4 regions of the Undibacterium sp. Di27W genome follow, and region 1 is predicted to be linked to each of the others. Evidence: predicted binding sites of a transcription regulator. Region 1 holds the regulator's gene; each other region holds the start of a gene.
The links. The regulator sigma-54, encoded in region 1, starts transcription at its own class of promoters, with help from an activator protein. The targets are predictions, from matches to a motif close to TGGCANGNAANCTGCTTT.

Region 2: the regulator sigma-54 is predicted to act here: its motif matches at 4,703-4,720, upstream of ACO0LF_RS16430 (CmpA/NrtA family ABC transporter substrate-binding protein).
Region 3: the regulator sigma-54 is predicted to act here: its motif matches at 5,020-5,037, upstream of ACO0LF_RS14195 (circularly permuted type 2 ATP-grasp protein).
Region 4: the regulator sigma-54 is predicted to act here: its motif matches at 5,363-5,380, upstream of prpB (methylisocitrate lyase).

What each region holds. Positions count from the first base shown of each region.
Region 1 covers NZ_JBMPOS010000012.1:92,478-100,076, forward strand. The annotation lists gene lptC (LPS export ABC transporter periplasmic protein LptC) at 1-179, shown strand, start outside; gene lptA (lipopolysaccharide transport periplasmic protein LptA) at 200-763, shown strand; gene lptB (LPS export ABC transporter ATP-binding protein) at 765-1,520, shown strand; gene ACO0LF_RS22220 (RNA polymerase factor sigma-54) at 1,532-3,022, shown strand; gene hpf (ribosome hibernation-promoting factor, HPF/YfiA family) at 3,130-3,477, shown strand; gene ACO0LF_RS22230 (enoyl-CoA hydratase/isomerase family protein) at 4,111-5,205, shown strand; gene ACO0LF_RS22235 (hypothetical protein) at 5,231-5,506, opposite strand; gene ACO0LF_RS22240 (alpha/beta hydrolase family protein) at 5,790-6,734, opposite strand; gene ACO0LF_RS22245 (ABC transporter ATP-binding protein) at 6,892-7,599, opposite strand, start outside.
Region 2 covers NZ_JBMPOS010000007.1:305,591-313,189, reverse strand. The annotation lists gene ACO0LF_RS16460 (TonB-dependent receptor plug domain-containing protein) at 1-174, opposite strand, end outside; gene ybaK (Cys-tRNA(Pro) deacylase) at 953-1,444, shown strand; gene plsY (glycerol-3-phosphate 1-O-acyltransferase PlsY) at 1,536-2,165, shown strand; gene ACO0LF_RS16445 (cache domain-containing protein) at 2,261-2,722, shown strand; gene tsaD (tRNA (adenosine(37)-N6)-threonylcarbamoyltransferase complex transferase subunit TsaD) at 2,755-3,783, opposite strand; gene ACO0LF_RS16435 (ANTAR domain-containing response regulator) at 3,927-4,595, shown strand; gene ACO0LF_RS16430 (CmpA/NrtA family ABC transporter substrate-binding protein) at 4,989-6,158, shown strand; gene ntrB (nitrate ABC transporter permease) at 6,168-7,085, shown strand; gene ACO0LF_RS16420 (ABC transporter ATP-binding protein) at 7,088-7,599, shown strand, end outside.
Region 3 covers NZ_JBMPOS010000006.1:153,284-160,882, reverse strand. The annotation lists gene ACO0LF_RS14215 (peptidase) at 1-259, opposite strand, end outside; gene ACO0LF_RS14210 (hypothetical protein) at 485-1,591, shown strand; gene ACO0LF_RS14205 (transglutaminase family protein) at 1,630-2,436, opposite strand; gene ACO0LF_RS14200 (alpha-E domain-containing protein) at 2,446-3,396, opposite strand; gene ACO0LF_RS14195 (circularly permuted type 2 ATP-grasp protein) at 3,532-4,986, opposite strand; gene ACO0LF_RS14190 (hypothetical protein) at 5,146-5,541, shown strand; gene ACO0LF_RS14185 (nuclear transport factor 2 family protein) at 5,640-5,825, opposite strand; gene ACO0LF_RS14180 (SAM-dependent methyltransferase) at 6,122-6,607, shown strand; gene ACO0LF_RS14175 (hypothetical protein) at 6,793-7,599, shown strand, end outside.
Region 4 covers NZ_JBMPOS010000001.1:263,721-271,319, reverse strand. The annotation lists gene acnD (Fe/S-dependent 2-methylisocitrate dehydratase AcnD) at 26-2,620, opposite strand; gene ACO0LF_RS01100 (GNAT family N-acetyltransferase) at 2,683-3,156, opposite strand; gene prpC (bifunctional 2-methylcitrate synthase/citrate synthase) at 3,199-4,347, opposite strand; gene prpB (methylisocitrate lyase) at 4,432-5,322, opposite strand; gene prpR (propionate catabolism operon regulatory protein PrpR) at 5,531-7,171, shown strand; gene ACO0LF_RS01080 (response regulator transcription factor) at 7,288-7,599, shown strand, end outside.

The sequences.
Region 1 (7,599 bases):
TATTGCCAGATGATGATGTTGTCAAGACCGATAAGCCCATCACCATCACCACCGGTAAATCGACATCGACCGCAACCGGTATGCTGGCCAATAACTCTACCCAACACCTGGCCCTGTTAAGCAAAGTCCGCATCCTGCTCAAGAAGCGTGAAGCGGTGAATGCAGTTAAAACCAAATAATTGAGAAAGCGATCATCTCCATGACACTTACTAAATTCGGCATTACCCATTTATTCGGCCTGGCCTGCCTGGGCCTGGTCAGTGCAACTGCATATGCAGAAAAAGCCGACAGCAACAAGGAAACCGTCATCGAAGCCGGTTATGGCGAGAGCGATGGCAAGACCAGCGTGCGCAGATTATCCAAGGGTGTCGCCCTGGTGCGTGGCACTCTGAATGTCAAGGCAGAAAATGCCGTCGTCACCGAGGCGCCGAATGGTGATCAATTTGTAGTACTGACTGGTGGCAGCAATCGCAAAGTCACCTTCCGCCAAAAGCGCGATGGCGGACCTGATCTGTGGGTAGATGGCGAAGCTGAACGTGCGGAATACAATCAAAGCACGGAAATCGTCAAATTCTTTTCCAAGGCCAAGGTACGCTATCTGGAAGGCACTAAAGTCACCCAGGAACAGGCTGGCGAATACCTGTCTTATGACAGCAAGAATGAAGTCTTTGTAGGCACTAACTCCACCAGTGGCCAGTTTGTAGAAGGTTCGGGCAGCCTGAAAATCATCTTGCAACCAAAACCAGAAAAACAGGCTAATTAAGATGACAGCACAGTCAGGCAGCACCTTGCTGGTCAAGGGTTTGCAAAAACGTTATGGTGCACGCCAGGTCGTGCGCGATGTTTCCCTGCTATTGAAAAGTGGTGAAGTGGTGGGTTTGCTGGGGCCGAATGGTGCAGGCAAAACCACTTCTTTCTACATGATCGTTGGTCTGGTACCTTCCGATGCTGGCGATATCATTATTGATGATGTCAATATCTCGCAACTGCCCATCCATGAGCGCGCCGTGCTCGGCCTGTCTTACCTTCCGCAGGAAGCATCAGTGTTCCGCAAGTTGACGGTAGAAGACAATATCCGTGCGGTACTGGAATTGCAAAAAGACAGCGATGGCAAATTCCTCGGCAGCAAGAAAATCGAGCAAAGGCTGAATGCCTTGCTGGCAGATTTGCAAATAGAAAAAATACGCGAGAGCCAGGCTTTGTCACTGTCAGGTGGTGAACGCCGCCGCGTCGAGATTGCCCGTGCACTGGCCACCAATCCACGCTTTGTCTTGCTGGATGAGCCCTTTGCCGGCGTTGATCCTATCGCTGTCATCGAAATCCAGCGTATCGTCCGCTTCCTCAAGGAACGCGGCATAGGCGTTTTGATCACCGATCATAATGTGCGCGAAACCCTGGGCATCTGCGATCACGCTTACATCATCAATCAAGGCGCGGTACTTGCCAGCGGCAAGCCTGACGACATCATACAAAATGAATCTGTACGTCGCGTTTATCTCGGAGAACACTTCCGGATGTGACGGGAATCATCATGAAACAAAGCCTGCAACTACGTACCTCACAACATCTGGCCTTAACGCCGCAATTGCAGCAATCAATACGATTATTGCAGTTATCGACTTTGGAATTGCATCAGGAGCTGGAGACGCTGCTGACCGATAATCCCATGCTGGAACGCGTCGATGATCCACTCGACCATGCGGTTCGCCTGCTGGCCGATGGTGCCATCAATACAACAAGTACCTCGGCTGACGCAGGCATGGAAGCACCTGCGCAAAGAGAAGAAAGCGATAAATCCACCGAGCCAGCCGCTGCCGATGCCGAAACGGTCATCAGCAATGACAGCACCAGCTCCAGCGAAGAAGACTGGGGCTTTGATGATGTGCAGCATGGCAGCAAATCTGGTGATGATGAAGATGGCCGTCCACAACTGGGAGCAGCCCACATCACCCTGCGTGAACATCTACTGGAGCAAATGCGCCTGAACCTGCGTGAGCCGCGTGACCGTGCCCTGGTCGAACTGATGATAGATGCGCTGGACAGCAATGGTTACCTGACTGAAACCCTGGATGAAATACATGCCAGTTTGCCATTGGAACTCTGTGTAGAAGCAGAAGAACTGGCCTTTGCCCTGAATATGCTGCAAAGCTTTGACCCGGCTGGTGTCGGTGCGCGCAGCCCTTCAGAATGCCTGGCCCTGCAAATCAGGCGCATGCCCAAAGTGGCTTTTGTCACACGCAGACTGGCATTGCAAATTGTTGAAACACAACTGGCTTTATTTGCACAAAGAGACTTCACCAAACTCAAGAAAATTCTCGACTGCGATGATGAAGATTTGCGCGATGCACAAACCATCATACGCCTGTGCCAGCCACGGCCTGGCATTGCCTTTGCCGCCGATGAATCAGATTATGTGGTGCCGGATGTGATCGTCAGAAAGTCTGGCAATGGCTGGCAAGTCATGCTGAATCAGGATGTCATGCCCAGGCTGCGAGTCAGCAGCGTGTATGCCAATATCATGAAGCAAAACCGTGGTGAAGCTGGCCTGGGTGCGCAATTGCAGGAAGCCCGCTGGCTCATCAAAAATATGCGGCAACGCTTTGACACTATTTTGCGCGTTGCACAAGCGATAGTTGAAAGGCAACGCAATTTTTTCACCCATGGTGCCGTTGCCATGCGACCCCTTGTTTTGCGCGAAATTGCTGATACACTAGGATTACACGAGAGCACTATCTCACGTGTGACAACCCAAAAATACATGTTGACCCCACATGGCATGTTTGAGTTGAAGTACTTTTTCGGCAGCCATGTCGCGACGGAAACAGGGGGTGAAGCATCTTCCACCGCGATACGTGCACTCATCAAGCAGTTGATAGGAGCAGAAGACCAGAAAAGCCCACTCTCTGATAGCAAAATTGCAGACATGCTGGGTGAACAGGGCATGGTAATTGCCCGGCGGACAGTTGCCAAATACCGTGAAGCCCTGAAAATCCCCCCAGTCAGTTTGCGTAAATCTTTGTAAGTAGTCCTTGTAATCACGGTTTGAATTGCTATATATGATTTAGCTCAAGGCAAATAAATGCCAAGAGTGTATCGTTACAGCAAGCAACATCACTATAGGAGCACAGTATGAATCTCACCATCAGTGGACACCACGTCGAAGTAACTCCTGCAATTCGTGAATATGTACATACCAAACTAGAACGTATCAGGCGACATTTCGACCAGGTCATTGATATCGCCGTCATCCTGACGGTGGACAAGCTCCGGGAAAAGGAAAAACGACACAAAGCCGACATTAATTTGCATATCAGCGGTAAAGATATCCACGTTGAAAGTCTGGCGCATGATCTTTATGCAGCAATCGATGCACTGGTAGACAAACTTGATCGCCAGGTCATCAAGCACAAAGATAAAATGCAAGACCATCAGCACGACGCCATCAAGCACATACCTGATCCGGCATCGGCTTCATAAGACCCCGGTCCTTACCCTAACAGGTTGTGGACATCCAAAACAAGGACGCTAAAGGCGTCCTTTTTGTTGGGTGAGTGGTTTTGAAATAAATAATATTTCTCAATCTATTCAGTTGATTGCCATATGGCAATCCGTACACGTATTAACGTCATTCCAGCGTGCTTTTGGCTGGAATCCAGCGGCGTTCGGTGTATGCCACGAAGTTTATTCACGCCAGAATCGTAAGACTTTGCGAGCTGGATTTTGAAATACCTGCATTCGTATTTGAAGATTGCTCGCCGGTGATAGACCGGCGGCTACTCCCTTTTCTTGCTCGCCAAGAAAAGGAAGCAAAAGAAGGCGACCCAGGCGTCGTCGCCCCTGCGGGGTTCCCGTTTATGCAGTACAAAAAATGGGAAGGCCCGAAACTCGCCTGCGGCTCAGACAGCGGTCCTTCTCTTTCCATTTTCTGTACTGCACAAACGGCGCCGACACATGGGAACTGCCGAAAGTCAAAAACAACCCCAAAGTCAAACCCAACGGCAACGAGCATGCCGTCCTTACTCTATTTCCTCATAAACATATACACCCCGTGACGCCCAAGCCTGACAAAGTTAAAATAGCAGCTTCATCCCCTACACTGCATAGTCCATCATGAGCGAATTTGTCCTCACCTCCGTCAAGAACAATATAGGCTATATCACCCTTGACAGACCCAAAGCCTTGAACTCGCTGTCTCTCGATATGGTGCGAGCATTGACGGCGACCTTGCTGGCCTGGCAGGATGATCAAAGTGTGCGTGCCGTGTTTATTCACAGCAGCAGCGAGAAGGCATTTTGTGCTGGTGGGGATATCCGTTTTTTCTATGATGTCGGCACTGCTACTCCGAAAGGTGACTCGGCCCTGCTGGAAGATTTTTTCACAGAAGAATATGCCTTAAATCATTTAATCCATTTCTACCCAAAACCTTATATCGCGCTGATGAATGGCGTCGTCATGGGTGGTGGCATGGGTATCGCCCAGGCAGGGTCAGATTGCCGTTTGCGCATTGTCACTGAGCGTACCAAGATGGCCATGCCGGAAGTGAATATCGGTCTTTTCCCTGATGTCGGCGGTGGTTATTTCCTGTCACGCACTGAGGGTGAAATTGGTACTTACCTGGGACTGACTGGTGAGATCATTACTGCCGCTGATGCTATCTATGCAGGGCTGGCAGATATCTACATCCCCACCGCTGAAATACCAGCATTGATGAATTTGCTCAGCGAAAGCGCGGCCACGGACCTGCACGTGGCAATACGTGATTTCGCAGCTAGCTTTGCAGACCAGGCAAAGCCGGATACCAGCAAACTGGCCGCGCAACATGCGGCCATCAATGACATCTTCGCAGGTAATAGTGTCACTACCATCTGTGAAAAACTGCAGCAAAACAGCAACGAATTCGCCCAGCAAACCCTGGCCACCATGCAAAAGCGCTCACCCTTGCTGATGTCAGTCACACTGGAACAACTGCGCCGCAGTAAGGACATGACAGTATCAGCCTGCCTGCGCATGGAAAGAAATATGGTACGCCATTGCTTCAAGCATGGTGAAGTACTTGAAGGCGTACGTGCCCTGGTGGTAGACAAAGACAATAGTCCACGCTGGTCACCTGCAACATTGGCTGAAGTGACGACAGAGCAGGTGACAGGATTCTTTGCAGAAGCATGGCCTGCTCATGCGCATCCTTTGCGGTATTTGGAAGGGTGATTTAAAAACTGATTTTTTAAGAAAATTAAATCAATTGCCAATACAAAAATTTGCACAAAGGTCGCATTGACGTTGCTTTTGAAGTTGAAGTTGCAGTTGCAGTTGCAGTTGCAGTTGCAGTTGCAGTTGCAGTTGCAGTTGCAGTTGCAGTTGCAGTTGCAGTTGCAGTTGCAGTTGCTATTGATTTTTGCAGTTCCCATGTGTAGCCGCCGTTTGTGCGGTACAGAAAATGGAAAAAGAAATGACCGTTGTTTGAGCCGCAGGCGAGTTTCGGGTATTTCCCATTTTTTGTACTGCACAAACGGGAACCCCCTTTAGGGGGCGGCTACGCCTGGGTCGCCTTCTTTGGCATACCTTTCTTGGCGACGCAAGAAAGGTATGTAGCTGTCGGGCTACCCCCGACCGGCAATCTTAAATGGCGCATAAACGTATTTGAAAAACAGATTCGTAAAATAATGAGAATCTGAAGTTAATGCATTTTACGGTATACAACAAACGTCACTAGATTCCTGCCTACGCAGGATTGACGTTAATAAGATTGCCCTAAAATCCAAGGCTGAGCAGCCTCTTATGCATATCTGCAATCACTTCAACTCAAATGCCTTCTTATCCCCCTTAAACCACCCCGCCAAGCCCGCAATAAACTCCTGCGCCCCATTCCTCTCCGCAGTTTTCAAACCATGGCTGGCGCCCGGAAATTCGACAAACTGAAAATCCTTCTCAGGGTGCTTCAAGAAATAGTCCCGCAAGGCATGCCCCGATTCTATAGGCACACTCTCATCCTTCTCCCCCATCGCCGCCACCATGGGGATATCCAGGCCTGCATATACGCTCAAAGGATCAGTAAACAAACGACCAGACCAGTAGGCATAGGGATGACCAAAGAATTCTTTCCTGAGGCTCTTGCCATTTTTTTTGATGTCAGCATACACATGTAAAAAATAGTCACGTGAAAATGGCTTGGCATAAGGCTCAACACCACGATCAGCAAAGATCAAAAATTCTTCACTTTGTTTCAAACCACCACTACCAGCGGTTGCCAGCCAGCCTATTTTCTCGCTATCCCTGGCGAGGTAAGGCGCAATCGCACCGCCTTCAGAAAAGCCCAGTACGGCAATGGAATGCACTGGCATCTTTTTCAGTTCAGGCTCTTGCTCGATGAACTTTAAATGATCTGACAAGCGTTGATCAAATTTGTCTGCTGCCTGAAATTCTTTACTACATTTGCTGCCGTCGGCATTTTTGATGACACCAGGTTTTTCCAGATAATAGACATTGGCAGTGGCGGGATAACGTTCAAAAAACAGGGGCAAGCGTGTAGCAAAATCATCGCAACCTGAGCCACTGACCAACAGGATGGGCTGGCCAGGAGGTGTTGCGGCAGTATCAGATAAATGATAGTAGCGTCTTGGCTTGCCATCGATTTTTATTGTATGTTCTTGCAGCACTGGCGCTGCCATGCAGGAGGCACTAAAGAGTGTGACCAACACCAGAATCGTAAGGTGGATTTTTGAAGAAATGGAATTCATAGGGATGCCCAATGGTGATCAATGTGAAGCGCGAACCAGCGCAATTCAGCATCGAAAAATATCACAATTCAAGCAAGAATTGATGAGCCAAAATGAAAAAATGGGGAGCAAACTCCCCATTTTTTCACTACATTTTCCACCGAGAATCTGGCATTAATTAGTGCTGCGCACCACCACCCAGATAAGCCGCCTTCACTGCCGGATCATTCTGCAAACTAGTCGCCGGGCCATGCACAGATATCCTGCCATTTTCCAGTACATAACCATAATCAGCCACGGCCAGGGCAGCCGCGGCAAACTGCTCCACCAGCAGCATGGTGGTGCCCTGCTCTTTCAGGCGTACGATGATACGAAAGACTTCATCGACCAATATCGGTGCCAGACCCATGGATGGTTCATCCAGCAAGACCACGTCAGGGTTGAGCATGACTGCCCTCGCCATCGCCAGCATTTGCTGCTCGCCACCAGACAGGGTGCCTGCCAACTGGTTTTTGCGTTCTTTCAAGCGTGGAAACAATTCCATGGCTTTTTGCAGATCACTTTCTATGTCACCGCGCGGACGGCTGCGGGTGAAGCGCGGGAAGGCACCGAGCAAAAGATTATCGGTCACCGACATGGTGGCAAACACGCGCCGGCCTTCTGGCGAATGTGCCAAGCCTGCCCTGGCGATCTTGTGTGAATCGAGGCCGGTAACATCTTTACCGGCCAGTGTCACCTTACCTTCTTTGGGTTTCAACATACCGGAGATGGCGCGCATGGTGGTGGTTTTGCCAGCACCGTTGGAACCTATCAGTGTCACGACTTTACCCTTGGGCACTTCCATGGAAATACCATGCAAGACTTCGACCTTGCCATAGGCTGCATG
Region 2 (7,599 bases), on a different contig from region 1:
GACAGAAGACAGGCTGGTGGCACCGGTTTTTTCCAGTTCAGCTCTGGTAATGATCTGTACTGGAGAGGCACCTTCAGCTTGAACGCGTTTGATATTTGAACCGGTAATTTCAATCTTTTGCAGTTTTGCTGGTTCTTCAGTAACGGTTTGCGCATGGCCGTTCATTGTGAGCATGGAGCCTGCCATAATGCACAGAGCCGTACGCACCAATTGAGAAGCTTTCTTTTCTTTCAGGTACATATATTTTCACTTCCACCTTAAGTTGTTATTAATTTTTATCGTCATCAAATCAGCTCGTTATGCTTTTATATGGTCGTGCTGACCTTCCCTCGATAGAGCTAACTGAATGGTTCTATAGATTTTGTGTAAACCATTCAGGCAAAACCAGAAAGACCGTCTGGTTTGCGCGGTATTATGTAATGAAATGTAACCCGAATGTTAAAGATTGTTGCTCGCTTGCGACGGAATGAAATTATTGGGTATTTAATAAATATTTAATTTTGTAAATGATTATTTGAAGCCCGAGAATTCGAAATTTTCCACATTTACCTCACATTGTTTTGTGCGGTTTTAATTTTCAATCTTGTCACTTGAAGAAATTGGAATTATGTTGTTCAAATTGGTTATGTATTAGTTATATGGCAATTTATTGGACATAACCATAAATGAACTGTAATGTATATGCCATTCTCACAGCTAAAAGAGTCATATTGCGCAAACTGCGATGCTCTCGCCCATACAAATTGCTGTGCTTGTATCTCTCCAAAATGAAAATATAATATTAACTTATTGATAATGTCAGGTTGGGCAATGAGGGCACTGCTGATCTTTATTTTGATGCAGGCTGTAAAAAGAAAATGATTCTTCCCCAGTATTTGCATGACAGCCTGGCATGTTCAGAAGATATAATTTGTACTTCATTTGAAGAATATTTCGTTTTTGAGAGCGCAACTTGGCAAAGAAAGAACATGTATCGGTAACCCAGGCAACGCAATTTCTGCGCAAGCACAAAGCAGAATTTACTGAGCATCCTTATGCATATGAAGAGCATGGTGGAACTTCGGTATCGGCGCGGGAATTGGGGGTAGATGAACATAGCGTGGTCAAAACCCTGGTGATGCAGGATGAAGCAGCTAAACCTCTTATTGTCCTCATGCATGGTGACAAAAAAGTATCGACCAAAAACCTGGCCAGACAAATTGGCTGTAAATCGGTAGAACCCTGCAAACCAGAAAACGCGCAAAAGCATTCAGGCTATCTGGTTGGCGGGACTTCACCGTTTGGAACCAAAAAAGCGATGCCTATTTATGTCGAGCGCAGCATCCTGGCGCTGTCAAAAATTTATATCAACGGTGGCCAGCGTGGTTACCTGATAGGCATTGCACCAGATTTATTGCCCAGCCTCTTGCAGGCACATCCAGTGGATTGTGCCCTGGATGAATAGTCCCCAGGTTTGAAATCCCTGAATTGACTTACTTTGCTTTTTGCCTGGTTTATACTTGCCGGGCATTTCCCCATGAATCCTAAGGAATAAGATGAATACAATTTTGGCTGCAATTGCAGCTTATCTGCTGGGCTCACTATCTTTCGCTGTCGTGGTCAGCAAATTATTTGGATTGGCCGATCCACGTACCTATGGCTCAAAAAATCCTGGTGCCACCAATGTTTTGCGGAGTGGGAATAAAGCGGCCGCTGTCCTGACCTTATTGGGCGACGCATTCAAAGGCTGGTTGGCGGTGTGGCTGGCGATGCGGTTTCAACATCAATTTCAACTTGATGACAGCAGTATCGCCATTGTGGCCTTGGCTGTGTTCATCGGTCATTTATGGCCGGTGTTTTTCAAGTTTGTCGGCGGCAAGGGCGTGGCCACAGCAGCGGGCGTCCTGATAGGCATCGATATCTGGCTGGGGGTGGCCACATTGGTAAGCTGGATGATGGTGGCATTTGCGTTTCGCTACTCCTCGCTGGCAGCCCTGGTTGCGGCGATTTTCGCGCCTTTCTATTATGGTTTGTTATTCGGTCCTGATGTCAAAATGCTGGCTATCTCCATCATGTGTGCTTTGCTGATATATCGCCACAGCCAGAATATTGCAAATCTCATCGCGGGCAAGGAAAGCCGTCTGGGTAGTAAAAAAGATGCAACAAAAGTTGAAAAGAAAAAATAAATCTTCAATATTGCAAATAAATCTAGAATTATCCCTACCCCTCATTTATGCTTAAAAAGAAACATGCTTTTTTAATCATGAAGAGGGGTTTTCTTATGCTGACGCGATTTCAACAACTGTGGCTGGCAAGTTTTCTCTCTCTTTGTTTTTTGAGCATGTCCGTTGCTGCTGCGGAGCATGGTAGTGCCAATGAGGCCAAGGCCATGGTGCAAAAAGCCATAGACGCGATGAAAAAACATGGTGTCGATGCAACCATTGCCGAGATCAACAAGCGTGATGGACAGTATCAGGACCGCGACTTGTACGTGGTTGTGTATGACATGAATGGCAAAAATCTTGCCCACCTGAATCCCAAGATGGTAGGCAAGGAGATGCTGGACCTGACTGATGTCGATGGCAAATTCTTTATACGCGAGCGCATAGAATTAGTGAAGACCAAGGGCCGTGCCTGGCAGGATTATAAATTCGTGAATCCTACAACGAAGCAGATAGAGCCCAAGTCCATGTATGTGGAAAAATTCGAGAATACGATCGTTGGCTGTGGGATTTATAAATAGAAATCCCGTGCAAGCAAACTTATTCAGCTATTTTATGCAGCTATTAAGTCCTGTAAAGGCCAGCGCGGCTTGACATTGAAACCATAATCCCTGGTTGCCAGACCCGGATTGTTTTTCAGGCGCATGGCACCAGCAAAGGCGATCATTGCGCCATTGTCAGTACAAAACTCCAGCTCAGGGTAATACACCTGAAAGCGCTTCTTTGCCGCCGCGGCATTCAGGGATGCGCGCAACTGCTGGTTGGCACCCACACCACCAGCAATCACCAGACGCTTCAAGCTACTTTCCTTCATTGCAGTCACGCATTTGGCGGTCAGCACAGCGACAATGGCATCCACAAAACCACGGGCGATATTGGCTTTATCCTGTTCGCAGATATTTGCAGGATGGTTTTTGACGACGGTCAATACCGCGGTCTTCAAGCCAGAGAAGCTGAAATTCAAGTCTTTGGAATGCAGCATGGGGCGCGGGAATTGATAGGCTGCCGGGTCACCAAATTCTGCCATGCGTGAAATAGCCGGGCCACCGGGATAAGACAGGCCCAGCAATTTGGCGGACTTATCGAAAGCCTCACCGGCAGCATCGTCCAGGGTTTCGCCAAGTAATTGGTAACGACCAACGCCGTCAACACGCATCAACTGTGTATGTCCGCCAGAGACCAGCAGAGCAATGAAAGGGAATTCAGGTGGCTGGCTGGCCAGCAAGGGTGACAGCAGATGGCCTTCCAGATGATGGACACCCAGCACCGGTTTATCCAGCGCCATACCCAGGCCACAGGCAACCGAGGCACCTACCAGCAAAGCACCGGCGAGGCCAGGTCCCTGGGTGTAGGCAATCGCGTCTATGGCTTGTTTGTCTACGCCAGATTTATTCAACACCTCTGTCAGCAAGGGCAGAGCGCGGCGTATATGGTCGCGCGAAGCCAGCTCCGGCACGACACCGCCATATTCCTGGTGCATGGCGATTTGCGAGTGTAAGGCATGGGCCAGCAGACCGCGCTCTGTGTCATACAGGGCAAGACCGGTTTCGTCACAGGAGGATTCAACGCCGAGAACTATCATGTTTGTTTCTAAATGGGAGGGGAGTTAAGTCATTGCACATGCGGGCAAGAACACAAAACACTGCTTGCTCCCATATCAGGCAGGGATTGGAGCGATTCTTGCTATGACTCATATAACGTAATTATATCTGGCATGGGCCATCAATGCGCAGTAAAGCAAATAATGACGATGCGATAACACCAGCTTCCTCCAGTCTGCGGATCGTCGTGGTGAATACCGTTATCCAAAGCGAGGATGAGTTGCATGAGGAGGCTCAGGCGCAGCTGGCGCGCTCACGTGCCTTGCGCATCGGTCTGCTGCAAGCGGGCTATAACATCATTGCTGTCATTCCGGGTGACATCTATATGAGCGAGCGCATCACCCAGTTGCAGCCCGATATGATCATTATTGACGCTGAATCTGATTCGCGAGATGTACTAGAGCACATGGTCATGCTGACCCGCGATGCGCCACGGCCCATCGTTTTATTTACTGAAGATGGCAACCAGTCGAATATGGCGGCAGCCATGGAAGCCGGTGTCTCGGCCTATGTGGTTGCCGGTTTGCAGTCCGAGCGCATCAAGCCTGTGCTGGATGTCGCCATGGCACGCTTCCATGCAGATCAAAAGCTGCGTAGTGAATTATCTGATACCAAGGCCAAGCTGCAAGAGCGCAAAACCATAGAACGTGCCAAGGGGCTGTTGATGGAACGTCATCATCTTTCAGAAAATGAGGCTTATCAAAAAATGCGCAAACAAGCTATGGAAAAAAATCTCAAGCTGGTTGATCTTGCGCAGCGCATGCTGGACGTGGCTGATCTGCTGGGTGGCTAAGTCCAGATTTGTGCGTATAAATGGTGCAATGCGTCATTTAGGTGCGGTATTTTTTAATGAATTGCTGTTTCCTGTTGGGTTTAAGGAGCTAAATCGGGTTTTGGGGTTGGCACGGCAATTGCTGTATTGAGACAAAGTGCCAAAGCTGGTGCTTAAGAAAAAAGTGAGTCTGACTAACGGCGGTCACCTCACCAGACAAAGGTGTCTTTCCATACGGTTTATCCGTGGTGGGATGACATCTTTTTTCGTTACAGGAATTAATTTAGCTGGAGTGCAGACATGTTGAATCAGGAAGTTTCTAACAATCTCATCAAGACGCGGGAAGAAAATGAACCTAATTTCAAACGTCGCAGTTTCTTGCAAACCGCTGCGCTGGCAAGTGGGGCAGGCATCATGGGCTTGAGTACCGGTGGGGTATGGGCAGCGGGATCAGACAAGCCAGAAAAAGAAGAAGTGCATATAGGTTTTATTCCCCTGACTGATTGTGCTTCGGTAGTGATGGCATCGGTGCTTGGCTTTGATAAAAAATACGGTATCAAGATTATCCCCAGCAAAGAATCTTCCTGGGCCAGTGTGCGTGACAAGCTGGTCAATGGCGAACTCGATGCAGCCCATGTCTTGTATGGTTTGATCTATGGTGTGCAACTCGGTGTAGGCGGGAATAAAAAAGACATGGCTGTGTTGATGACGCTGAACAATAATGGCCAGGCCATTACCTTGTCGAAGAAGCTGGCAGAGAAGGGTGCAGTAGATGGTGCAGGCCTGGCCAGGCTCATGCAAACCGACAAGCGTGAATATACTTTCGCCCAGACTTTCCCTACCGGTACCCATGCCATGTGGTTGTATTACTGGCTCGCTGCACATGGTATCAACCCCATGAAAGATGCCAAGGTCATTACCGTGCCACCACCACAAATGGTGGCGAATATGCGGGTGGGGAATATGGACGGTTATTGTGTGGGTGAGCCCTGGAACCACAGGGCGATTGCTGACGGCATAGGCATCACGGCAGCAACGACACAGGATATCTGGAAAGATCATCCAGAAAAAGTATTGGGTACGACATCTGAATTCGTGCAGAAATATCCAAACACCGCGCGTGCGTTGGTCGCTGCGATTTTGGATGCTAGCCGCTGGATAGATGCATCGCTGTCCAACAAGACCAGGATGGCAGAAACCATCGCCGATAAATCCTATGTCAATACCTCGGTCGATGTCATTAATCAGCGTATTTTGGGGCGTTATCAAAATGGTCTGGGCAAGACCTGGGATGATCCCAATTACATGAAATTCTTTAATGATGGCGCGGTGAATTTCCCTTATCTGTCAGATGGCATGTGGTTCCTGACGCAGCATAAACGCTGGGGTTTGCTCAAAGCTGATCCTGATTACTTAGCCGTGGCAAAAGCAGTTAACCGCATAGATATCTACAAGGAGGCAGCGACCATGGCCAAGGTAGCTGTACCAAAAGATCCCATGCGCAGCAGCAAGTTCATGGACGGTACAGTCTGGGATGGTAAGAATCCTGCTGCCTATGCAGCTGCTTTCAAAATCAAGGCTTGAGGAGTCCTTATGAATACCTTGGTGCATGGTGCAATACCCGTAGCCGACGAGACTGCCAGCATAGCAACGACAGCAACGACAGCAAATACAGCGAAGGAAGTAACAGTGGTACAGGAGGTGAAACCCAAGAGAGAGAGAAAGCCAGGTTCATTGCGGCCCATTTTCCTGAGTGTGTTGCCGCCCTTGTTTGGCATAGGCATGCTGATACTGATATGGGAAATCATTGCGGTGAAAAACACGACTTTCCCTTCACCCTGGGTGACTTTGCAAGAAGCAATCAAGCTGTTTTCTGATCCTTTTTATCAAAAAGGCCCCAATGATCAAGGCATAGGCTGGAATATTTATGCGTCACTGAAGCGTGTGGCAGTCGGTTTTGGTTTGGCTGCGGCCGTGGGGATACCGCTGGGATTTTTGATAGGTCGTTTCAAATTTTTATCCGGCATGTTTAATCCCATCATCAGCCTGTTGAAACCTGTTTCGCCACTGGCCTGGCTGCCTATAGGTTTGCTGGTATTCAAGTCTGCCCATCCGGCAGCAATCTGGTCCATCTTTATTTGCTCTATCTGGCCCATGATCATTAATACTGCGATAGGTGTGCAGCGCGTGCCGCAAGATTATATGAATGTCGCTCGCGTATTGAATTTATCTGAATGGAAGATCATCACGCGCATCTTATTGCCTTCAGTGCTGCCATACATGCTGACCGGCGTCAGGCTGGCGATAGGTACGGCCTGGCTGGTCATTGTCGCGGCAGAAATGCTGACGGGCGGCGTGGGCATAGGTTTCTGGGTCTGGGATGAATGGAATAATCTGAATGTACCGCACATCATCATCGCCATCGTCGTCATCGGCCTGGTGGGGTTGATACTGGAACAAATTCTGGTGGCGATAGCACGCGCCTTTACTTATGAAGATGTGGGGACATGATCATGAATGAAATCGACAACAAGTACATAGAGATCAATCAGGTAGAGATGGTCTTCAATACCAAAAAAGGCAGTTTTCATGCACTGCGCAATATCAATCTGAACGTCAAAAAGGGCGAATTCATCACCCTGATCGGTCACTCTGGTTGTGGCAAATCGACACTCCTGAATCTGATCGCCGGTTTGACTGATGCCAGCTCCGGTACCTTGTTGTGCGCGCACAGGGAAATTGCTGGTCCTTCACCAGAGCGCGGTGTGGTGTTCCAGAATCATTCTTTATTACCCTGGCTGACTTGTTACGAAAATGTCTTCCTGGCGGTAGAACGTGTATTTGGTGCGACCGAGAATGGGACGAAATTGCAAAAGCGCACCATGCAAGCCTTGTCACTGGTGGGCTTGGCGCACGCAGAGAAAAAGCGTCCGAATGAAATTTCCGGTGGCATGAAGCAGCGTGTAGGCATCGCTCGCGCATTGGCGATAGAACCAAAAGTTTTACTCATGGATGAACCTTTCGG
Region 3 (7,599 bases), on a different contig from region 1:
GGATGCGTGCAGCCTCATACATATTCGGTGCAGTCCAGATGGTCTTGCCAGCAGCATCGACATGCTCGGACACCAGCTGGCGTATGGATTGTGAAATCGACAAATTACCCGCAGTCATCAACACCATGGTGCGATCACCCGGGTTTTCAAACACTGACATCTTGCGGAAAGTGCCCACATGATCGACGCCAGCATTGGTGCGCGAGTCGGAAAGAAACACTAGCCCGGCGTCTAGGCGCATGCCAATACAGTAAGTCATAGTGCGGATTCTTGTTCTGTCGAAACTTGAATTCTACCCGAAAGCAGGGCGGCGAAATACGCTTGTCATATTGGTATGCAAAGCTGCAATGAAATCTTCGTGATACTGCATGGTTTTTTCTATTTAAAAATCCCAACTTGCAAAAAAGAGCATATATTCGCTTTGTACTATGTCTTGCCTTATTTGTATTGTTTTTGTAACTGCTGGTATGTGACCAAGGGATTGATGATGCAAAAGAAATCTACACTTGTGCTTGCGCGCAAATTTTTCCAGGCAGTACAGGTAAGGCGGCAGGTTTTATTGGCTAGCCTGAGCCTGGCGGTACTGACGGCTTGCAGCGGTGGCGACACGTCTGCCGGCAGTACCGGCAGTGCCAACCCGCCGCCACCTCCTGCCGACAACAGTGCCAGCCTGAAGCTGCTACCTACCACACCGCTGTATAGTAACAAGACAGCAGGAACCTGGTTGTGGGATACCACCAGCGTGCTCAGCAATAGCAACAAGCTGACGACCGCAGATAAAACCCAGGTCAATGCCCTGATACAGTTTTGCAAAGACAAACAAGTCACAGAAGTGTACTTGCAGATCAATCGCGACATCCCTGTCAGCAAATACCAATATCTGGTCAGCACGCTCAATGCGGCAATGGTTACTATAGGCGATACCAGTACGCCTATCTCAGTGCAAGCCCTGGATGGCGCTTCTAACTGGGTAGTGGCCGCTGGTGAGGCGCGCAAGAATGCTTTCCTGGATTGGGTCTTTGCCTATCAACAAATGGCAACAGTGGCACAGCGTTTCAGCGCCATTCATTTTGATGTGGAACCCTATACCGCAGAACCGTGGAAAAGCGATCTGGCAGCAGGCGTCCTGGCGTATCAAAATTTTGTGACCAATACGAAAAACCGTATCGCCACCAAAAGTGCCAGCCTAGGATGGAATATCAACATGGTGGTGGATATCCCCTTCTGGTATGACGAACGTCAGTACAATAATAGCTATGGCAGTGGCAACCTGGCAGAATGGGTTTATCAGAACGTGCCCATCGTCGCCATCATGTCTTACCGCGATACCAGCGGCCCCATATTCGATTTCATCAAGAACGAACTTGCCTATGGTGTGACCTACAACAGGCGCACCATAGTTGGCGCAGAAACCTCTCAACAAGAACCGTCCTATGTCAGCTTCTATGAAGAAGGCGAAGCCATCATGCGTACCGAGCTCAATCGTGTGGTAACTGCCATCAGCCTCAATAGCAGTACTGCCGGAGCCCAGTATTCGTTCGGCATACATGACTACACGAACTGGAAGAGCATGCCTCTGTCACCGCGTTGATGCTTACCAAATAAAGTATGCCAGATAAAGCATGAAACTCACCTGGGTGTGACATGCACCGTCACACTCAAGGTTTCCAGTCCGCCACCGCGGCGCACCCCACGCACCGGTGCGGCTGAATCATAGTCGCGTCCTATGGCCAGACGGCAATAGGCATCTGTCATCAGCACGGCATGCGTCACATCGACGCTGACCCAGCCGCTATAGTCGCTGTCTTCTACCCAGACATCCACCCAGGCATGGCTGTCGGCATGACCAGTGGATTCAGGATCAATATAACCAGACACATAGCGCGCCGGAATACCGCGTGCATGGCAGCAGGCCAGCATGATATGGGCATGGTCCTGGCACACGCCACGGCCCAATTGCAGAGCATCGCTGGCGCTGGTCGTGACGATGGTTGCACCAGTCTGGTACTCGACTGCACCACGGATGTGCGCAGCCAGATTAAGTAGTGCAGCCGTGCTGGTCTTGCCGCTGTCAGGCAAGTGCGTCAGAGCAAAGTCCACAATTGCTGGCACTGGCTCGGTCAGCCGTGTTGGCACAGTAAATACCAGCGGTGAAAACGTGTCGGGATCGGTGATGCGCCCCTGATAAGGTGTCGTCAACTCCACCACACCCTCGGCAATGATGGCAACCTCATGATGCTGGCCAGTGATGGTCAGCGTATGCGAGGGATTGCCATAGGCATCAACAAAGGCGTGGCGCTGCCCTGCGGTTTTGATTTGCCAGGAGATCGCATGCTGGTGCTGCTCGGCACGCGGTGTCAGGCGTAATTGTTGTATGGTGTAAGTCAGCGGTGCTGAATACTTGTAGATAGTCTGGTGACGTATAAAAAGTTGCATGATATTTTCTCAGGCCGCCAGCGGGACCAGGAAATCGCGACTGACACGATTACCCAGGTCAAAAATGTTTTCCATGAAGCGCGTCAGGTTGTCATGCAAACCTTCTGCCAGGATCTCTTCTATGCGGGCAAATTGCAATTCTGCATGCAGCTTGCCAGCAAAACGTTCAGTGTCTGCTGATACATCATTGCGCACTTCCTTGAGGTTGGCGACTACCTCATCCATGCACGCCAACAAGGAACGTGGCATGTCACCCCGCAGCATCAGCAATTCTGCCACCCGTTCTGGCGTGATGACATCGCGATAGACCTTGCGGTAAATCTCAAAGCCAGAGACTGAACGCAGCAGCGCTGCCCAGTAATAAAAATCCCTTTGCAGGCTGTCATTGCCGCGCCCACTTTCCTTGGCACCATGGAATTTCACATCCAGTATCCGCGCCGTATTATCTGCGCGTTCTATGAAAGTGCCCAGGCGGATGAAGTGCACGGCTTCATCTTTCAGCATCGTGCCCAGCGTCACGCCACGCGATAAATGCGAACGGTACTTGACCCATTCAAAAAACTGGCTAGGATCGTTTTCCAGTATCGTGTCCGACAAGTTGTCCTGCATATCCAGCCAGGTGGCATTCTGGGTTTCCCATACCTCGGTTGTCAGCGTACCGCGCACGGCGCGCGCATTCTCGCGTGCTTCTTTCAGGCATGATGCAATCGACGACGGGTTCATCGGGTCCCTGACCATGAAGTCCAGCACATCCTTCTTCGTCAGCAAACCATATTGATGGTCAAAGGCAGACTGTAATTCAGAGATGCCCAGCATGGCACGCCAGCCGCGTTCAGCATCTTCGGCAGACTGCGGCAGCATCGAGGTCTGGATATTCACATCCAGCATACGGGCAGTATTTTCTGCGCGCTCGGTATAGCGCGCCATCCAGAACAAGTGATCAGCGGTACGGCTTAGCATATATTTTCTCCCAACTTAAATTTTTTCTAGGACTTACGCAAAATTGTCCCGGCAAGGCGTAGCGACGAAGACAGTACTTTAGTACGGCTAGGCGCTGCAACGCAGCTGGGGCGGTTTTGCGTAAGTCCTACTGATTTAATTTTCAAGTATCCAGGTATCTTTGGTCCCGCCACCCTGTGAAGAATTCACCACCAGCGAACCCTCCTGCAAGGCCACCCGCGTCAAACCGCCTGGCACCATGGAGATGGTCTTGCCAGACAAGACAAAGGGTCGCAAATCTATATGGCGCGGGGCGATGCCGCTTTCAACAAAGGTAGGGCAGGCCGACAATGCCAGCGTAGGCTGTGCAATATAACCATCAGGCTTGGCCAGCAAACGCTGACGAAAATCTTCTATCTGCGCCCTGGTCGAAGCCGGGCCCACCAGCATGCCATAACCACCGGCACCATGCACTTCCTTGACCACCAGCTCAGCCAGGTTCGCCAGGGTATACGACAGGTCTTCGGGTTTGCGACACTGGTAAGTCGGCACATTGTTCAAGATAGGTTCTTCTGTCAGATAAAACTTGATCATGTCCGGCACGAAAGGGTAGATGGATTTATCATCCGCAACGCCTGTCCCTATCGCATTCGCCAGCGTCACACGACCAGCGCGATACACCGACAGCAAGCCCGGCACACCCAGAGAAGAATCAGGGCGGAAAGCCAGAGGATCAAGAAAATCATCATCAATACGGCGGTAAATCACATCCACCCGCTTGGGTCCACGGGTAGTACGCATGAAGACCGCATTGTCATTTACAAACAAATCCTGGCCCTCAACCAGTTCCACCCCCATTTGCTGGGCCAGGAAGGCATGCTCAAAATATGCCGAGTTATACATGCCCGGCGTCATGACGACCACGGTAGGGTTATCCACCCCCATAGGCGCGACTGAGCGCAGGTTATCCAGCAACATGTCAGGATAATGATCTACCGGCGCAATCTTGTTACGCGCAAACAGCTCAGGAAACAGCCGCATCATCATCTTGCGGTCTTCCAGCATATAAGACACACCAGACGGCACCCGCAAGTTATCTTCCAGTACGTAGAACTCACCCTCGCCAGCACGCACAATATCCACACCCGCAATATGGGCATAAATGTCAGAAGCGACTGAAATACCCTGCATTTCAGGGCGATATTGAGCATTTTTATAGATTTGTTCAGCTGGGATAATGCCGGCCTTGATGATATTCTGGTCGTGATAAATATCATGGATGAACATATTCAGCGCCTGCACCCGCTGCGCCAGGCCCTTTTGCAACTGCGCCCATTCACCCGCATGGATAATGCGCGGGATGATATCAAACGGGATTAGCCTCTCAGTACCCGCATCATCACCATACACGGCAAAGGTAATACCCACTCGCCGAAAACTCAGGTCAGCCTCAGCCCGCTTGCGCTTCAAGCGCTCGGCAGGCTGCTGCGCCAGCCAGTTACAAAACTCACGGTAATGTTCCCGCGTCAATTCTCCGCCCGCGCCACCAAGTGCGGCGGCACCCGGTGCAGCATTATCATAGGCATGCATTTCATTGAAAAACTTGGCCATGTTCTCGTCTCGTGGTTACGGTTCCATTACAGCATATCAAGAAACGTGCCAGATAACATGGTGGTTAACCCTAGCGTGGTTTTTTTGTCGCCAAGGAGCTCAAAGTGGCCGAGCTGACAATAGTACAATACGTATTTCATCAAGGCTCTTCTGAAAATCATGGGAACATACATAAGCATCAGAGGTTGGATCGCATGTCATGAAGAGTCTATTCCACAGATCAAGGCAGTAATTTCATCCTTCATTGATAAAGCCGGGGACTACGGCTTCGATGCGCCAATCGCAGAAATGTATAACCAGGGCTGGGTAATTCCAGACACACATATCAACTGGACGCACTACATATTTTACGGTGCAGACATACGAATTCAGTGCCTCGACTACATCAGAGATCAACTGAAAACACTCTCAAAAGAAATCATTCATTCAGAAGAGTGGACGACAGACTATCTGACAGGGATATTTCACGCTGATCATGAAGCTGGCATTGAAAGTTATATCTGGAAATTATCGGATGGCGAATTCTATGAAGAAGCGAAACATGACAAATTATAGCGCCGTCACCCCCGTGATGATCAGTGAATGTATGACCTGCCCGATATTTGTGAACACGTGTTGTGCCCCTAAGCCGCTGACAATCTTCGATGCCCGGCTTAAGTGGGCTTGGTCTTGAGCATGGCTTTGGCAGCGATGCGGTCAGGAAAAATTCGAGTGATTAACTCAGTGTCGCAATACTCTTCGTATCGGGCGATCTTACCATCTCTGAAATGGATCACGAAGACATAGTCGTTGTCATATCGCTGGCCGTCAGCAAAGAAAGGGTCAGGTCTTAAATTCATACATTTTCCAAGAATAGAATTGTCGTAACGTAAGACCTGACCCCTTCTTTTCGCTCTTCGTATCGGGCGATCTTACCATCTCTGAAATGGATCACGAAGACATAGTCGTTGTCATATCGCTGGCCGTCAGCAAAGAAAGGGTCAGGTCTTAAATTCATACATTTTCCAAGAATAGAATTGTCGTAACGTAAGACCTGACCCCTTCTTTTCGTAATGCAATACCTGCATCTATATTTTTGCCGGTGACCATGAATAAGCACTAAAGACTCAATGGATTTCATAGATAGGAGAAAAGAATGTCAGTATTGAATGCTACTGTCGTGAGAATTGAGGCCATAGGCTTTGTAGAAGCGATGCGCCCTCATGCTGAGGATGACTACTGGGGTGGCGAAGAGGCATGTATCACATTAACTAAGGGTTTTACTCCTGATGCTTTAAAGGGGCTCGCAGACTTTTCTCATGCTGAAATTTTGTTCTATTTTCACGAGGTCGATGACGCAAAAATTATCTCGGGCGCACGCCATCCCAGAAACAATAATGCATGGCCTGAAGTGGGTATTTTCGCTCAGCGTGGCAAGAACCGGCCAAACAGAATCGGCAGCACCATTTGCCGTATCGTTCGAGTGGAAGGTGTAAAGGTTTTTGTTGCCGAGCTTGATGCAATCAATGGAACAGCCGTGCTGGATATTAAACCCGTCATGAGAGAATTCCTGCCGCGCCAAGAGCTTCAACAGCCAGCCTGGTCGCATCAAATAATGAGTGAATATTGGAAAAGAAAATAGTACTTGGGCGTTTTAACTCCATCATTCCATAACTCATGGACAGTTCGAATATTGTGCCTTTGGAGAGCGTGTCTGGCAAAGCCATGCCGAAAGTAGGTAGACTGAAACTAAGGCGTGATGTCGCAGAGTACCGTGTTATATTGCCGATTTGCTACATTTAACACCTTAACCATCAAGGAAACAATATGTCACTTCGTCTGCTGCAACTATTGCTGCTTGCCTGCTTCAGTTCGAACGCCATTGCCGCTCAGACAGGCGCTGATTCGACGATCTCTCGAATTGATCACATCTTGATTGAGCAGAAAACGACTGACGACTCATTCCAGCTCTTTGCGAACCAGCTTCAGGTTCCAGTCATTTGGCCAATGGTGAAATACGGGCCTTTTAGCAGTGGCGGTCTTTACTTCGGAAATGTCGTGCTTGAGTTTGGCCAGTTTGCCGCGCTAGGAGGCGTTGCACCAGAAAGCACACGCCTCGCGGGTATCGCGTTCCAACCACTTAAGTCGGCAGCCGCGAGCATGATGGAATTTGATCAGCATCAGATTGCTCATGGCCCGGCAGAACCGTTTACCACATATCGTGAGGGCAAGCCGCAGGCCTTGTGGACCAATGTCAGAATCAGCGGAATTGGACCTGCCGATTCCTGGCTGTTTGTCTGTGAGTATCACTTCGATTCGAAGCTTCGCCAGACTGCGGCACACGACGAACTACAGAAATTCAAAGGCGGACCTCTTGGTCTCCTGGGTGTGAAGGAAGTCATCATTGAGACGCCCGACTTGCAGGCAGCAAGGGCACGATGGAAGAATCTTCTTTCGTCGGCAATTGAACAAGAGGCTGGCGTATTTGCACTATCATCTGGACCCATCATCCGGCTTGCTCAAGGGAAGAGTGAAGCACTCCGTTCGTTGACGATAGAAGTGTCGTCTTTGTCACAAGCCAGGGCAGCTCTCACTGCGCAGAGCATTGCCTATGACGACAAAGGGAAGGAAATC
Region 4 (7,599 bases), on a different contig from region 1:
GCGCTTGCAAACAGCATCAGTGAAATTATGCAGCCTTGGCAGACTCCAAAAAGTCCTGAGCAAAACGCTGCAAGACACCGCCAGCTTCATAAATCGACACTTCTTCTGCCGTATCCAGGCGGCACATCACGGGCACTGCTACAGATTCACCATTCTTGCGGTTGATGATCAGGGTCAGGGTTGCGCGTGGCATGCGATCACCGATGACGTCAAAGGTTTCTGTGCCGTCGATGTTCAGCGTCAGGCGATTCACGCCTGGCAAGAATTCCAGCGGCAAGACGCCCATGCCGACCAGATTGGTCCGGTGTATGCGCTCAAAACCTTCAGCAACAATCACTTCCACACCCGCCAGGCGCACACCCTTGGCTGCCCAGTCACGTGAAGAACCCTGGCCATAATCAGCACCAGCGATTACGATCAAGGGCTGTTTGCGCTCCATATAGGTTTCTATGGCTTCCCACATGCGGGTAACAGTGCCTTCCGGTTCTATGCGGGCCAGTGAACCTGCCTTGACCTTGCCATCAACGATGACCATTTCATTCTTCAAGGTCGGGTTGGCAAAGGTGGCACGTTGCGCTGTCAAATGATCGCCACGATGGGTCGCATAAGAATTGAAATCTTCTTCAGGCAAACCCATTTTGGCGAGGTATTCACCAGCGGCGCTGTCGAGCATGATGGCATTCGATGGTGACAGATGGTCAGTCGTGATGTTGTCACCCAAGACTGCCAGCGCGCGCATACCCTTCATGTTGCGCGCACCTGCCAGTGCACCTTCCCAATACGGTGGGCGGCGGATATAGGTGGTCTGTGGACGCCAGTCATACAGGGGGCTGACTTTTTCACCATCATCTGCTTGTTTGGCAAACATGGGGATATACACTTTACGGAATTGCTCAGGCTTGACGCTGGAAGCGACCACGGCATCAATTTCTTCGTCAGTCGGCCAGATGTCTTTCAGTGTCACCGGCTTGCCTGCCGCATCCAGACCCAGCACATCTTTCTCGATATCAAAACGGATGGTGCCTGCAATCGCATATGCCACTACCAGTGGTGGCGAAGCCAGGAAAGCCTGTTGCGCATACGGATGGATACGGCCATCAAAATTGCGGTTACCTGACAACACAGCCGTCGCATACAGATTACGGTCTATGATTTCTTTTTGGATAACAGGATCAAGCGCACCGGACATGCCATTGCAGGATGTGCAGGCGTAGGCGACCACGCCAAAGCCGAGTTGCTCCAGCTCAGGCATGAGATTGGCTTCCTCCAGGTACAGGGTCACAGCCTTGGAACCTGGGGCCAGTGAACTCTTGACCCAGGGTTTGCGAGTCAGACCCAGCTTGTTGGCATTGCGCGCCAGCAAACCTGCGGCCACCATATTGCGTGGGTTATTAGTATTGGTGCAGCTGGTAATCGCAGCGATGATGACTGCGCCATCTGGCATCAGGCCAGGCTCATTTTCTACCGTACCACTAATGCCGCGTGCAGCCAGCTCAGACGTTGGCACACGCTTGTGCGGGTTAGACGGCCCAGCGATATTACGCACGACAGAAGACAGATCAAACTTCAGCACGCGTTCATATTCTGCATTCTTCAGGGTATCTGCCCACAGGCCAGTTTCCTTGGCATAGGTTTCTACCAGTTTGACGAGTTCATCATCACGGCCTGTGAGTTTCAGGTATTTGATGGTTTGTTCGTCGATGTAGAACATCGCTGCAGTGGAACCAAATTCAGGTGCCATGTTGGAAATGGTGGCGCGGTCGCCCAGGGTCAGGTGGGATGCGCCTTCGCCATAAAACTCCAGGTAAGACGAGACCACTTTTTGATTGCGCAAGAATTCTGTCAATGCCAATACCGTGTCTGTAGCCGTGATGCCTTCTTGCGGTTTGCCTGTCAGTTCTACACCTATGATGTCTGGCAAACGCATCCAGGATGCACGACCGAGCATGACGCTTTCAGCTTCCAGGCCACCTACACCAATCGCGATCACACCGAGCGCATCTACCATCGGTGTATGGCTGTCTGTGCCGACCAGGGTATCTGGATAAGCTACGCCATCAGTCACTTGCACGACTGGCGACATGCGTTCCAGATTGATCTGGTGCAGGATGCCATTACCAGGCGGGATCACATCAACATTCTTGAATGCCTTCTTGGTCCAGTTGATGAAGTCAAAGCGATCTTCATTGCGCCTGTCTTCAATGGCGCGATTCTTGTTAAACGCGTCGGGATCAAAACCACCACACTCAACCGCCAGCGAATGATCGACCACCAGTTGGGTAGGTACGACAGGGTTGACCAGTGCCGGGTCACCGCCTTGCAAGGCTATTGCATCGCGCAAACCAGCCAGGTCCACCAGCGCAGTCTGGCCAAGGATGTCATGGCAAACCACACGGGCTGGGAACCACGGAAAATCCAGGTCGCGCTTGCGCTCTATGAACTGGCGCAGGGAATCAGTCAGCGTAGCCGGGTCGCAACGGCGCACCAGGTTTTCTGCCAATACGCGCGAGGTGTAGGGCAGCTTGTCATAGGCACCTGTCACGATGGCATCTACTGCTTCACGTGTATCAAAGTAATCCAGAGTAGTGCCAGGTAGTGGCTTGCGGAATTGAGTATTCATGGCTCGCTATTTTCAATATTAGTATTCGGTGTTCAGGGCAGCTCAAGGTAATCCAGAGCAGCTCAGAGTTGCAATTTGAAGCCTTCATGTGATGCTGTGAAGCCCAGGCTGCCATAGAACCTGTGTGCCTGTATGCGCTTTTTATCGCTGGTCAGTTGCACCAACTGGCACCCACGCTCGCGCGCCAAGTCTATGGCCTGCTCTATGAACCAATGGCCTATACCTTGCCCGCGCAGATAGCCATCTACACGCACGCTTTCTATCATGGCGCGGGTAGAGCCTTTCCTGCTCAGACCGGGGATGAAAGTGACCTGCTGCATGGCAATAATACGGCCATCCAGCTCAGCCACCATCAGGAACTGATTGTCGTCGGCTGCTATGCGGTCAAAGGCCTCGGCATAACATGCGTCCTCCGAGCCTACGCCTTCACGGTTCTTGCCCAGATCATCGTCGGCGATGAGCTCCAGCAGGCGCGGCAGATCTTGCTTCACAGCGCGTCTGGTGCTGAGTTTCGAAAAATCTGCCTGCAGTTTCATATGCAACTTCTGTCTTGCTTATTTACGCTTACTTATTTACGCTTATTTACGCTTATTCAAGGGAACAAATTTCAGATCTTCAGGGCCGACGTAATTGGCGCTAGGACGAATGATCTTGTTATCGATACGCTGTTCTATGATGTGCGCCGCCCAACCTGAAGTACGGGCAATCACGAACAAAGGTGTGAACATGGCAGTCGGCACGCCCATCATGTGGTAAGACACGGCAGAGAACCAGTCCAGGTTGGGGAACATCTTCTTGATATCCCACATCACGGTTTCCAGACGTTCGGCGATATCAAACATCTTCATTGCACCGGCTTCTTTAGACAGATTGCGTGCCACTTCCTTGATGACCTTGTTACGTGGATCAGAGATGGTGTAGACAGGGTGACCGAAACCGATCACGACTTCCTTGTTTTCTACGCGCTTCTTGATATCGGCTTCAGCTTCATCAGGATTGTCGTAACGCTTCTGGATTTCAAACGCCACTTCATTCGCGCCACCATGTTTAGGACCGCGCAAGGCACCGATCGCGCCAGTGATGGCGGAATACATGTCAGAGCCTGTGCCAGCAATGACGCGGCCAGTAAAGGTAGAGGCATTGAACTCATGTTCTGCATACAGTATCAATGAAGTATGCATGGCTTTTTCCCATGATGCGCTTGGCTTTTCACCATGCAGCAGGTGCAGGAAATGGCCGCCTATGGATTCATCATCAGTTTCCGTTTCTATGCGTTTGCCATTGTGGCTGTAGTGATACCAGTACAGCAGCATGGAGCCCAGCGAAGCCATCAGGCGGTCAGCGATGTCGCGTGCACCAGGGTGGTTATGATCATCTTTTTCTGGCAATACGCAACCCAGTGCAGAAACGCCAGTGCGCATGACATCCATAGGGTGGGACGATGCAGGCAGCCATTCCAGTGCTGCCTTGACATTGGCTGGCAGGCCACGCAGGGCCTTCAGTTTAGCTTTGTAGCCTCGCAATTCGGCGACGGTAGGCAATTTGCCGTGCACCAGCAAATGGGCAATTTCTTCAAACTCGCAGGCGTCGGCCACGTCCAGGATATCGTAACCGCGGTAATGCAGGTCATTACCGGTTTTACCTACGGTACACAGGGCGGTATTGCCAGCAGTAACGCCAGACAGGGCGACGGATTTCTTAGGTTTGAAAGGAACTGCTTCAGTCATGATTATTTCTCCAGAGGTCATATACAGGGCTGTTCCACCTTCTCGCTTGATGCAACGCAAGTGGCAGAACAGCTTATATCATTATTATTTGTTTTTTTGCTGCGCAAACAGGGCATCGAGCTTTTGCTCAAAGTCGTGGTAATTGATGCGTTCATACAATTCCATGCGGGTTTGCATGGTGTCGACGACATTCTTTTGCGTACCATCGCGGCGTATCGCACCATAGACGTTTTCTGCAGCCTTGTTCATGGCACGGAAAGCGGACAATGGATACAAGACCAGGCCCACATCCACCGCGGCCAGTTCTTCGACGGAATACAAAGGAGTAGCACCAAATTCAGTGATATTTGCCAGAATAGGCACTTTGACGGCATTGGCGAATTGCTTATACATCGCCAGTTCAGTGATCGCTTCCGGGAAGATCATGTCAGCGCCCGCCTCTACGCAAGCTTGCGCACGATCAATCGCTGCTTCCAGGCCTTCAACTGCCAGCGCATCGGTACGCGCCATGATGACGAAATTGTCGTCAGTACGGGCATCGACTGCAGCTTTCACGCGGTCGACCATTTCCTGCTTGCTGACGATTTCCTTGCCAGGGCGATGGCCGCAACGCTTGGCACCTACCTGGTCTTCGATATGGATGGCAGCAGCACCAAACTTGATCATGGATTTGACAGTACGTGCCACATTGAAGGCGGATGAACCAAAGCCAGTATCCACATCCACCAGCAAAGGCAGGTCGCAAACGTCAGTAATACGACGCACGTCGGTCAGGACATCGTCGAGATTGGAAATACCCAGATCAGGCAAGCCCAGGGAACCGGCAGCAACACCGCCACCAGACAGGTAGATCGCCTTGAAACCGGCACGCTTTGCCAGCAAGGCATGGTTGGCATTGATTGCGCCTACGACTTGCAGAGGGGATTCTTCCTGCATCGCCTTGCGGAAGGCGGCACCTGCGGAGTATGTACTCATGTGTATGCTTTCAGGTTAATAAACAGATTCTGGGATGCGTATTGCAATCGGCGTGCCAGCAGCCCTGGCCAGACTGCTGTTTCAGACCTATATGCATATAAATCAAATACTTATTCGCCATGCACGCATATTAAATCCTGTGCAAGGCCGCAGATTTGTTTCATAATAATGTTTCACATTGAAATTTGAAACGTCAATTGAAACACATATGAAACACCCACCTGCGCTGCGCGATACCCACGACAAACCCGTCATATGGACAGTGTCCATCTCACGCCTGTTCGATATGTTCCGCGACATCATGGTCGAATATGATGTCAGTGCTGACATAGAACCCATACACATGGGTTTTGAAGAAGCCGCCCAATATCTGAAAGAACGCCTGCAAACCGAGAGGTGCGATGCGGTCATCGCAGCGGGCTCGAACGGGGCCTACCTCAAGAATCGCCTCCCAGTCCCGGTCGTTATCGCCAAGGCCAGCGGCTTTGATGTCATGCAGGCCCTGGCCAGGGCGCGCAAGGTGTCGCCCGCCATTGGTCTCATCAATTATCAGGAAACCATGCCAGAGTTGGCCGATTTCAAAAGCACTTTCGGTTTCCAGCTGGAGCAGCGCACCTACGTCACAGAAGAAGATGCGCGCGCCCAGATCAGTGAACTCAAGGCGGGCGGCATCAAGGTCATCGTCGGCGCGGGCCTGATTACCGACCTGGCGGAGGAGGCTGGCCTGACCGGCATTTTCATGTATTCCGCCACCTCGATACGCCAGGCTTTTGATGATGCGCTGGAAATCGCCCGTCTGACACGACTGGAATCGGCCCGCGGACGGCATCACCCTGCGGCTGAATCTCTGCGCGCCAAACATGGCCTGAACGATTTGCGCGGTGACTCTGCTGCCATGCAGGCGACCCGCAAGTCCATTGCCCTGTTCGCCCGCTCCCCTGCAACGGTATTGTTACAAGGTGAAACAGGCACAGGCAAGGAATTGGCGGCCCAGGCTTTACACAGGGAGAGTACGCGGGCGCGCCAGCCCTTTGTTGCCGTGAACTGTGGTGCAATTGCTGAAAGCTTGCTCGAATCTGAATTGTTTGGCTATGAAGAAGGCGCTTTTACAGGCTCAAAGCGTGGCGGCCATGCAGGTTTGTTTGAAATCGCTCACAGAGGCACGGTATTCCTTGATGAAATAGGCGAAATGCCCCTCCCCCTGCAAACCCGGCTTTTGCGGGTATTGGAAGAACGCGAGATCAACCGGGTCGGCAGCATGCGCCCCATACCTGTTGATGTGCGTATCATCAGTGCTACCCACTGCGACCTGGAAGCCAGGGTAAAAGAAGGAAAGTTTCGCGCTGACCTGTATTTCCGCCTGGCGGTATTGCGTTTGCACTTACCAGCGTTACGGGAGCGTGTCGACGATTTATTGCCGCTCGCAGTGTGGTCTCTGAAGCATGCTTTAGCTGCCATGGGCGTAAGGCCGCATGCCAACCTGCATGCAGAAATCGCCAGTTGCAGCATGCTCTTACAAGCTTATGCCTGGCCAGGTAATGTAAGAGAACTACGCAATCTCATGGAACGCCTGGCCCTGTTTTTGGCGGCCGAGCCGCTACAGGCATTGACGCCAGGCTTCGTCGCCAGAACCTTGCCAGAATTAAATACCACGCTGCATTTCACACAAAGCTCACAAAATATTACGCAAAATACTGCCCATTACCTGCCTGCCATCTCCGATACACCGCCTCCGCCAGAGTCACTGGAAATGGTCATGGAAAAATTCAAGCACAATCGCGAAGCGGCCGCTGACTACCTTGGCATCAGCAGAACCACCCTATGGCGACGTCTCAAGCAAAAATCGTAATCATTTGAAACATTAATTGATCATCTGGAGGGCGAATTTTGTGTCGCACTAAGGTAAAATGAATTTACGCTACCACTCACAATTCTTGGGTGCATTAGTCTTGCATAAAATATATTATGAAAAAAATACTTATTGTCGACGATAGCAAAGTTTCCCGTATGGTGATACGTGCGCATGTGAAGGCCGCACATCCTGACTGGGAATTTTTTGAAGCTGCCAGTGGCGAAGAAGCCATCAAGTCCGTCGTAGAGCACCAGCCCGACTTTTGCACCATGGACATCAACATGCCTGGCATGCTGGGGACTGACGCAGCAGAGCAGATTTTGCAAACCAATCCGCACATACGTATCGCCATTTTTTCGGCGAATGTACAGGACACCATGCAAAACCGGGCTACGTCCATAGGCACCATCTTTGTCGCCAAGCCG